3 regions of the Bacillus sp. MT94 genome follow, and region 2 is predicted to be linked to each of the others. Evidence: riboswitches for the same ligand, from Rfam matches in the RefSeq annotation. Region 2 holds a riboswitch; each other region holds the start of a gene.
The links. A riboswitch is a leader RNA that binds a small molecule or an ion and turns the genes downstream of it on or off. The one in region 2 is predicted to bind S-adenosylmethionine.
Positions count from the first base shown of each region.

Region 1: linked by a shared signal. The riboswitch ahead of metK (methionine adenosyltransferase) and the one ahead of AC1Q51_RS20400 (hypothetical protein) in region 2 are both predicted to bind S-adenosylmethionine.
Region 3: linked by a shared signal. The riboswitch ahead of AC1Q51_RS26350 (peptide ABC transporter substrate-binding protein) and the one ahead of AC1Q51_RS20400 (hypothetical protein) in region 2 are both predicted to bind S-adenosylmethionine.

Region 1 covers NZ_JBXAEZ010000002.1:1,023,485-1,025,759, forward strand. The annotation lists gene metK (methionine adenosyltransferase) at 1-999, opposite strand, end outside; SAM riboswitch class I at 1,169-1,290, opposite strand; gene pckA (phosphoenolpyruvate carboxykinase (ATP)) at 1,519-2,275, shown strand, end outside.
Region 2 covers NZ_JBXAEZ010000005.1:457,052-459,326, forward strand. The annotation lists gene AC1Q51_RS20390 (NAD(P)H-dependent oxidoreductase) at 1-45, opposite strand, end outside; gene AC1Q51_RS20395 (SWIM zinc finger family protein) at 74-457, opposite strand; gene AC1Q51_RS20400 (hypothetical protein) at 718-1,035, opposite strand; SAM riboswitch class I at 1,076-1,174, opposite strand; gene AC1Q51_RS20405 (hypothetical protein) at 1,297-1,488, shown strand; gene AC1Q51_RS20410 (YwiC-like family protein) at 1,521-2,243, opposite strand.
Region 3 covers NZ_JBXAEZ010000011.1:48,846-51,120, reverse strand. The annotation lists gene AC1Q51_RS26350 (peptide ABC transporter substrate-binding protein) at 1-1,259, opposite strand, end outside; SAM riboswitch class I at 1,392-1,496, opposite strand; gene AC1Q51_RS26345 (aldo/keto reductase) at 1,649-2,275, opposite strand, start outside.

The DNA of each region.
Region 1 (2,275 bases), on a different contig from region 2:
ACCTGTGCCGAATGTATCAACTGAAATTGATACTGGTTGTGCTACACCGATTGCGTATGCAAGTTGTACTTCTGCTTTGTCAGCAAGACCAGCTGCTACGATGTTTTTCGCAACATAACGAGCTGCATATGCTGCAGAACGGTCAACTTTTGTTGCATCTTTACCAGAGAATGCACCGCCGCCATGGCGAGCGTATCCACCGTAAGTATCAACGATGATTTTACGTCCTGTTAAACCAGCATCACCTTGTGGTCCACCAATTACGAAGCGGCCAGTTGGATTAATGAAGAATTTCGTTTCTCCATCCATTAATTCTGCTGGTACTACAGCTTTAATTACGTGCTCTTTTAAGTCGCGATCGATTTCTTCCCATGTAACATCTGGGTGATGTTGTGTAGAAATTACGATAGTATCAACACGTACTGGTTTACCATTTTCATCATACTCAACTGTAACTTGCGTTTTTCCATCTGGACGTAAGTATGATAATGTATCATCTTTACGTACTTCAGTTAAACGGCGAGCTAATTTGTGAGCAAGCGAGATTGGAAGTGGCATTAACTCTTGTGTTTCATTACATGCGAAACCAAACATTAAACCTTGGTCTCCTGCACCAATTGCCTCAATCTCAGCGTCAGTCATTTGACCTTCGCGTGCTTCTAGCGCTTGGTCAACACCCATAGCGATGTCAGCAGACTGCTCATCGATAGATGTTAAAACAGCACAAGTTTCTGCATCGAATCCGTATTTTGCGCGTGTGTAACCAATGCCTTGAATTGTTTCACGAACGATTTTTGGAATATCTACGTAAGTAGAAGTCGTAATTTCCCCCGCTACCAATACTAAACCAGTTGTTACAGTTGTTTCACAAGCTACACGTGCATTTGCGTCTTTTGATAAGATCGCATCTAAAATTGAATCAGAAATTTGGTCACAAATTTTATCTGGATGTCCTTCAGTTACAGACTCAGATGTGAACAGATGACGTTTTTTTGTCATGTGGTAAACCTCCCTACAGTAATTGTATATATTGTACGGAACTCATCCTTAATTTGCCACAAACTGCGACATACATTTATTCTCCCACACAAGCATACAGAAAAACCTTTCCTACTTTACATAGAGGAAAGGTTTAATTTGCTACTTGCATACTGCTTTTTGCCCTTCGCTCTTATCGTTCGAGACCTGTAGCCTCGCACAGGTTTTAGCACCTATTCACCTGCATTTATCAATACAAGTGAGGTTGCTGGGCTTCATCGGGCCTGTCCCTCCGCCAGCTCGGGATAAGAGAGTATCCGTCCCAACCTATACTAAAGAAATGATATTCATTTGTCAATTAATATTCACATTTTCCTGAAAGTTTTTCTCAATACGCCTGAAATGAAATATTAATAGGGAAATAATGCATTCACACAAACAAAAAGAAATAAATAGTATACATTATTTATATAATTGTGTTATACTCTTGTTGGGGATTACGAGAAATATTTCATTAAATGAAAAGGATGGTATATAAATATGAGTACTGTGAATGTCCAAATTGGTTTACACGAATTATTGAACGGAAGCAATGCACAGATTCAACTAAGTGTTCCGCAATTAGTGGAAAAAGTATTAATGCGAAATGAAGGGAAATTAACTTCGACTGGTGCCGTTTCTGCTTCAACTGGAAAATATACAGGACGTTCTCCTAAAGATAAATTTATTGTGAAAGAAGCATCGGTTGCTGACAAAATTGCTTGGGGAGCTGTGAACCAACCGATTTCTGAAGAACATTTTAATAAATTATATACTAAAGTTTTAGAATACTTAAAAGAAAAAGAAGAGTTATTCGTCTTCAAAGGATTTGCAGGCGCTGACCGCAATTACCGCCTACCAATTCAAGTTATTAACGAATATGCATGGCACAATTTATTTGTACATCAATTATTCATTCGTCCAACTGAAGAAGAATTAACAACTCATGAATCAGAGTTCACAATTGTTTCTGCACCGAATTTCAAAGCTGATCCAGCTGTTGACGGTACAAACTCTGAAGCATTCATTATGGTTTCATTCGAAAAACGTATCGTACTAATTGGTGGTACAGAATACGCTGGAGAAATGAAAAAATCAATCTTCTCTATTATGAACTTCTTATTACCTGAACAAGATATCCTTTCTATGCATTGCTCTGCAAACGTAGGTGAAGAAGGCGACGTAGCACTATTCTTCGGTTTATCTGGAACAGGTAAAACAACATTATCTGCTGATCCAAACCGTAAATTAATCGGTG
Region 2 (2,275 bases):
AAAACTTGAAGGATTAGGATGAGCGTATATAATCAGTACGTTCACTACAAAACAACTCCCTCTATCGTTAAAGTTATCCCTTCTTTAATAACTTCTCTACAATTTGTACGTTTTTCGAACTTTGCAACAGTCGATTTAATACAGTAAGTAACTCTTCTTTTTCTAAATCTTTCAGTTTCTCTTTAACTGCACTCTCACCAGCACCTTGAATATCATAAACAACTGCCGCCATATGTTTACAATAATTTTCATACGGACATTCGCAACTACTTTTTGAAAAATCTTCGAGATCGATAACTACTTCATAATTCCCTGCATTTCCAGTAACGAAAGCAAACACTTTTTTATCTTGTATTTCAACATCTTCTACATGTCCATCTTCATAATATTCATATCCCTTATCTACAATGTACTTTGGGATCCATTTCGTTATATCTTTTAATAAGTAAGCGTACATAATTGTACCCCTTCCTTTAATTCCCTTTTGACTTCAAAAATCCTGCATGTTATTCTAATTACTGTTAAGTAGCAAGTCTACGTGACAAAACGACTGACACCTATTCGGCGAAGGTGTCTCTTTTCATTTGCAGCCGATACGAATTGCCTCTTTCAGGCACATTCAATTTTTGACACTACACACTCAACACCATTCCCTGTATCAGGCTGCTTAAGCAGTCTTTTACTCTACATACTCCGTTATTTTAAAAAAAAGAGAGCTTAGCTCCCTTTTCTCGCCTTATAAAATACCCCTTTTTCAGTATAGAGATATTCATCAGCTAATGTAATTTTCCCATCCAGTTTCAGTTCATCTAATAGTCTTGATAAATAAAATTGATGTAACATCTTTTTCGTGAATTTTCCTTCATGATGCGAAACGATATGTTCTTGAATATCTAACAATGATATTGGCTTATCTTGCTCTATCATATATTCATAAACTGTACTACGCAGTTTTACGTATTTTTCGAGTGTCACAGCAATGCGCAACCCCTTTCTTCTTAATATAAATTTTCGTAATCGGTTTTTTTGCAACAAAAAAACCTCTCCGATAAGAAGAAGTTACGTATATATCTTCGTCTTATCTCCCAGAACAAATATGTTCTGCTGGAATTAGCACCTGCATCGCGGTTGCTGGGTTTCATCGGGCCAGTCCCTCCACCTCTCTGGATAAGAAAATATTCACTTAATTCTTACTATACGTAATTTCATTTTAATTGTCAAACAAATATAACAAATAATATTTTCTTCTTTACTGTTCATACTATACATATATGAATATGCAAGGAGGATTATGAAATGCATCAAAATGCTCGCGGATATGTACAAGATTCTTTTCAATCATTACAAGAAGCAAAACATTGTTTAGAAGAAGCACTACAGACTGTTGAAAAAGATTTTAATCGCGCTCGTATTGAGCAATCCCTTTATGCGATCGAACAAGCTATTCAACGCTGCGATTACACCGTTCACATTTTAGAACAAGATTGAAAAAACTTCCCATCATAAGGTGGGAAGTTTTTTCAAATGGCATACTTCATAATTATTGCCGTTATGATTAAAAAATATACAGAATTCACAATTTCTAAAATCCCTACTTTTATAATAGAAATTTTTTTGCCATACAATATAATGGCTCGAATGACACTTGGTATAAAAATAAGGGAGCACCACGGATTAATTGCAAATACAATGATTGTTAATAGAATATGATAACCCCAAGATATAAAACGATACTTCGGATTATTTTTCTCACGTATCATCGTTTTCACATAAAACGTACTACCTAAAAAGTATAAGAATGAAATAAGTGCAATGAATAATGCTGTATGATCGATTTGTTTCATTGAAAAATAATAACTAATTAACCCACCAACACAAAACACAATGATCGCACAAATATCATTTAATAGTGCTCTTTCATTTTTTTGACGAGCGTAATACATATTCACTATAAATAATGGAATCATTACTATTACGAATAAAAGAATTCGCCACTCATATAATAAAGAAATCATCCCAAATAGGAACGCGATAGTAAAGTAAACAATAGCAGCATGTAAAAATTCTTTTTTTCTTCTTTGCTTTATGTACGTAAGAAATGGATACGTGGCTAAATAGATAAAGAACCATGCTATAAACAATGGAATATGATAAATAGTAGGTTTCCCAAGTATGATACTTAATAGAAAAGGTATAACAAGCATAGCCCATGCACCATGTTGCTTCGGAATAACTAACTTCATTAACTATACACCTCCCTTTTGAAAAGAGTTCT
Region 3 (2,275 bases), on a different contig from region 2:
ATATTTACTGTTAATCCATCTAGATTCTTTTCTAGTTGCCCTTTTAAGAATTCACCAGTTTTCTTATCAAGGTCAGCATCACTCGTTAATAATTCTAATGTTATCTTTTCAGAACCAAGCTCTTGTTTAGCATTTTTCCATAATTCTTGTGCAGATTTTGTATCAACTTTTGTTAAATCGCCGTTTGCAGTACGGAAGTCTTTTCCTTCAGGTCCTTTTGCAAAGTTTTTTGGAACGAGACCAAATGTTGGTGTAGAGCCATCATTTAATAACGTATTTACAAAGGATTTTCTATCAATTGTTTGATCGATTGCTTGGCGTGCAGAAACGTTTTGAAGTACTTTGTTTTGTTGATTCATGCGTAAAAATTGTACGCCTACATTTGGACGTTCTTTAAAGTTAGCATCTTTTTTATATTTATCAACGAAGTCAGATGTTAGTTTTATACGATCTAATTGTTTTGACTCGAATAAATTTACTTCTGTTGATTTTTCTTTTACGACGTTAAAATTGATTTCTTCTAGTTTGACAGTATCTTTATCCCAATAAGTAGGGTTCTTCTTAAATTTAAAGCTTTGTTCGTGCTTCCAATCGCTTAGTGTAAAAGCTCCATTGTACAAGATTGTATTATCTTCTAAAGCGTACTTATCACCTTGTGCTTTAAAGAATTCCTCGTTAATTGGTAGAAATGTTGGGAACGCTGTTAAGCTAATAAAATACGGAACAGGACGCTCCAATTCTACCTCAAACGTATGGTCATCAACTGCTTTTACACCAAGTTGGTCGGCTGGAAGTTCTTTGTTGTTAATTTTTGTTGCATTTTTAATATCAAAGAATAGAAATGCATATTCAGAGGCTGTTGCTGGATCTACGGCACGTTGCCAAGCGAACACAAAATCTTTCGCTGTAACAGGAGTGCCGTTTGACCATTTTGAATCTCGCAAATGGAATGTGTATTTCGTTTTATCGCCACTTACTTCATGAGATTTTGCAACACCAGGAACAGGTTTGTTACCTTCACCAAGATTATACAAACCTTCAAATACGTTTCTCATTACTTGACCAGAATCAGTATCTGTAGCACGAGCCGTATCCATTGTTCGTATTTCAGTAGGTGAAGATAAGTTTAAAACCTGTTTACTAGGTGCCTCGTCTTTTGCATTTGCTCCGCTTGCTTCGTTTTTATAACTACCGCAACCAGTTAATAAAATACTTACTCCTACAACTGATGCAATACCGGGTACAAACTTCTTTTTCATTTGATTTTCCTCCTAAATAATTAAGTTTGGATGATGATGAGGGAAATGAAAAATAAAAAATCCCTCTTTTCATATTGAGAAAGAGGGATTTTTACGTACAAGTTATGCACCCGTATATAAACGAAGTCCCTCATTCTATCTTTCAAGCATAAAGCTTGCAGGAAGTGGCACAGTATTCAAAATGAACCTGCTGCCGAGGTTTCAAAGGGCCAGTCCCTCCACCTCTCTTGATACAATGAGTAAACGAATAAATTTTATTAATTTTTGTGTTTCTTTGATAATTCAAAATCTTACACCTTGAATAATGAAGTGTCAACCAAATGGAATATAGTTTAAATTTTCAGTTTTCTTAAACAGAAAAACCACTGCATATGGCAGTGGTTTTTCTACTAGAAGTTAAAGTTATCTGGATCTGGACCAACGCGACGATCTTCATTTAAAGCTTGAATTGCTTTCATATCATCAGCACTTAATTCAAAGTCGAAGATGTTTGTATTTTCAATAATGCGATGTTCTTTAATTGATTTAGGGATTGTTACAACTTCGTTTTGTAAATCCCAGCGTAAAATAATTTGCGCAGTTGATTTATTATATTTTGTCGCAATTTCTTGTAACGTTGGATTATCTAGTAGTTGTCCTTGCATTAATGGTGACCAAGCTTCAAGCTGGATATTATGTTCTTTACAGAATGCATGTAGCTCTTCTTGTGCTAAACGTGGGTGATATTCCACTTGGTTGACCATTGGCTTAATTTCAGCAATTTCAAATACGTCTTGTAAGTGGTGAATGTGGAAATTACTCACACCGATAGCGCGAACACGGCCATCTTTATAAAGTTTTTCTAATGCTTTCCATGATTCAGTATATTTCCCTTTTACAGGCCAATGTACTAAATATAAATCTAAATATTCTAGACCTAATTTCTCTAATGTAGTTTCAAATGCTTGAAGTGTTGTTTCATATCCTTGATCACTATTCCATACTTTTGAGGTAATAAATAATTCTTCACGTGAAAC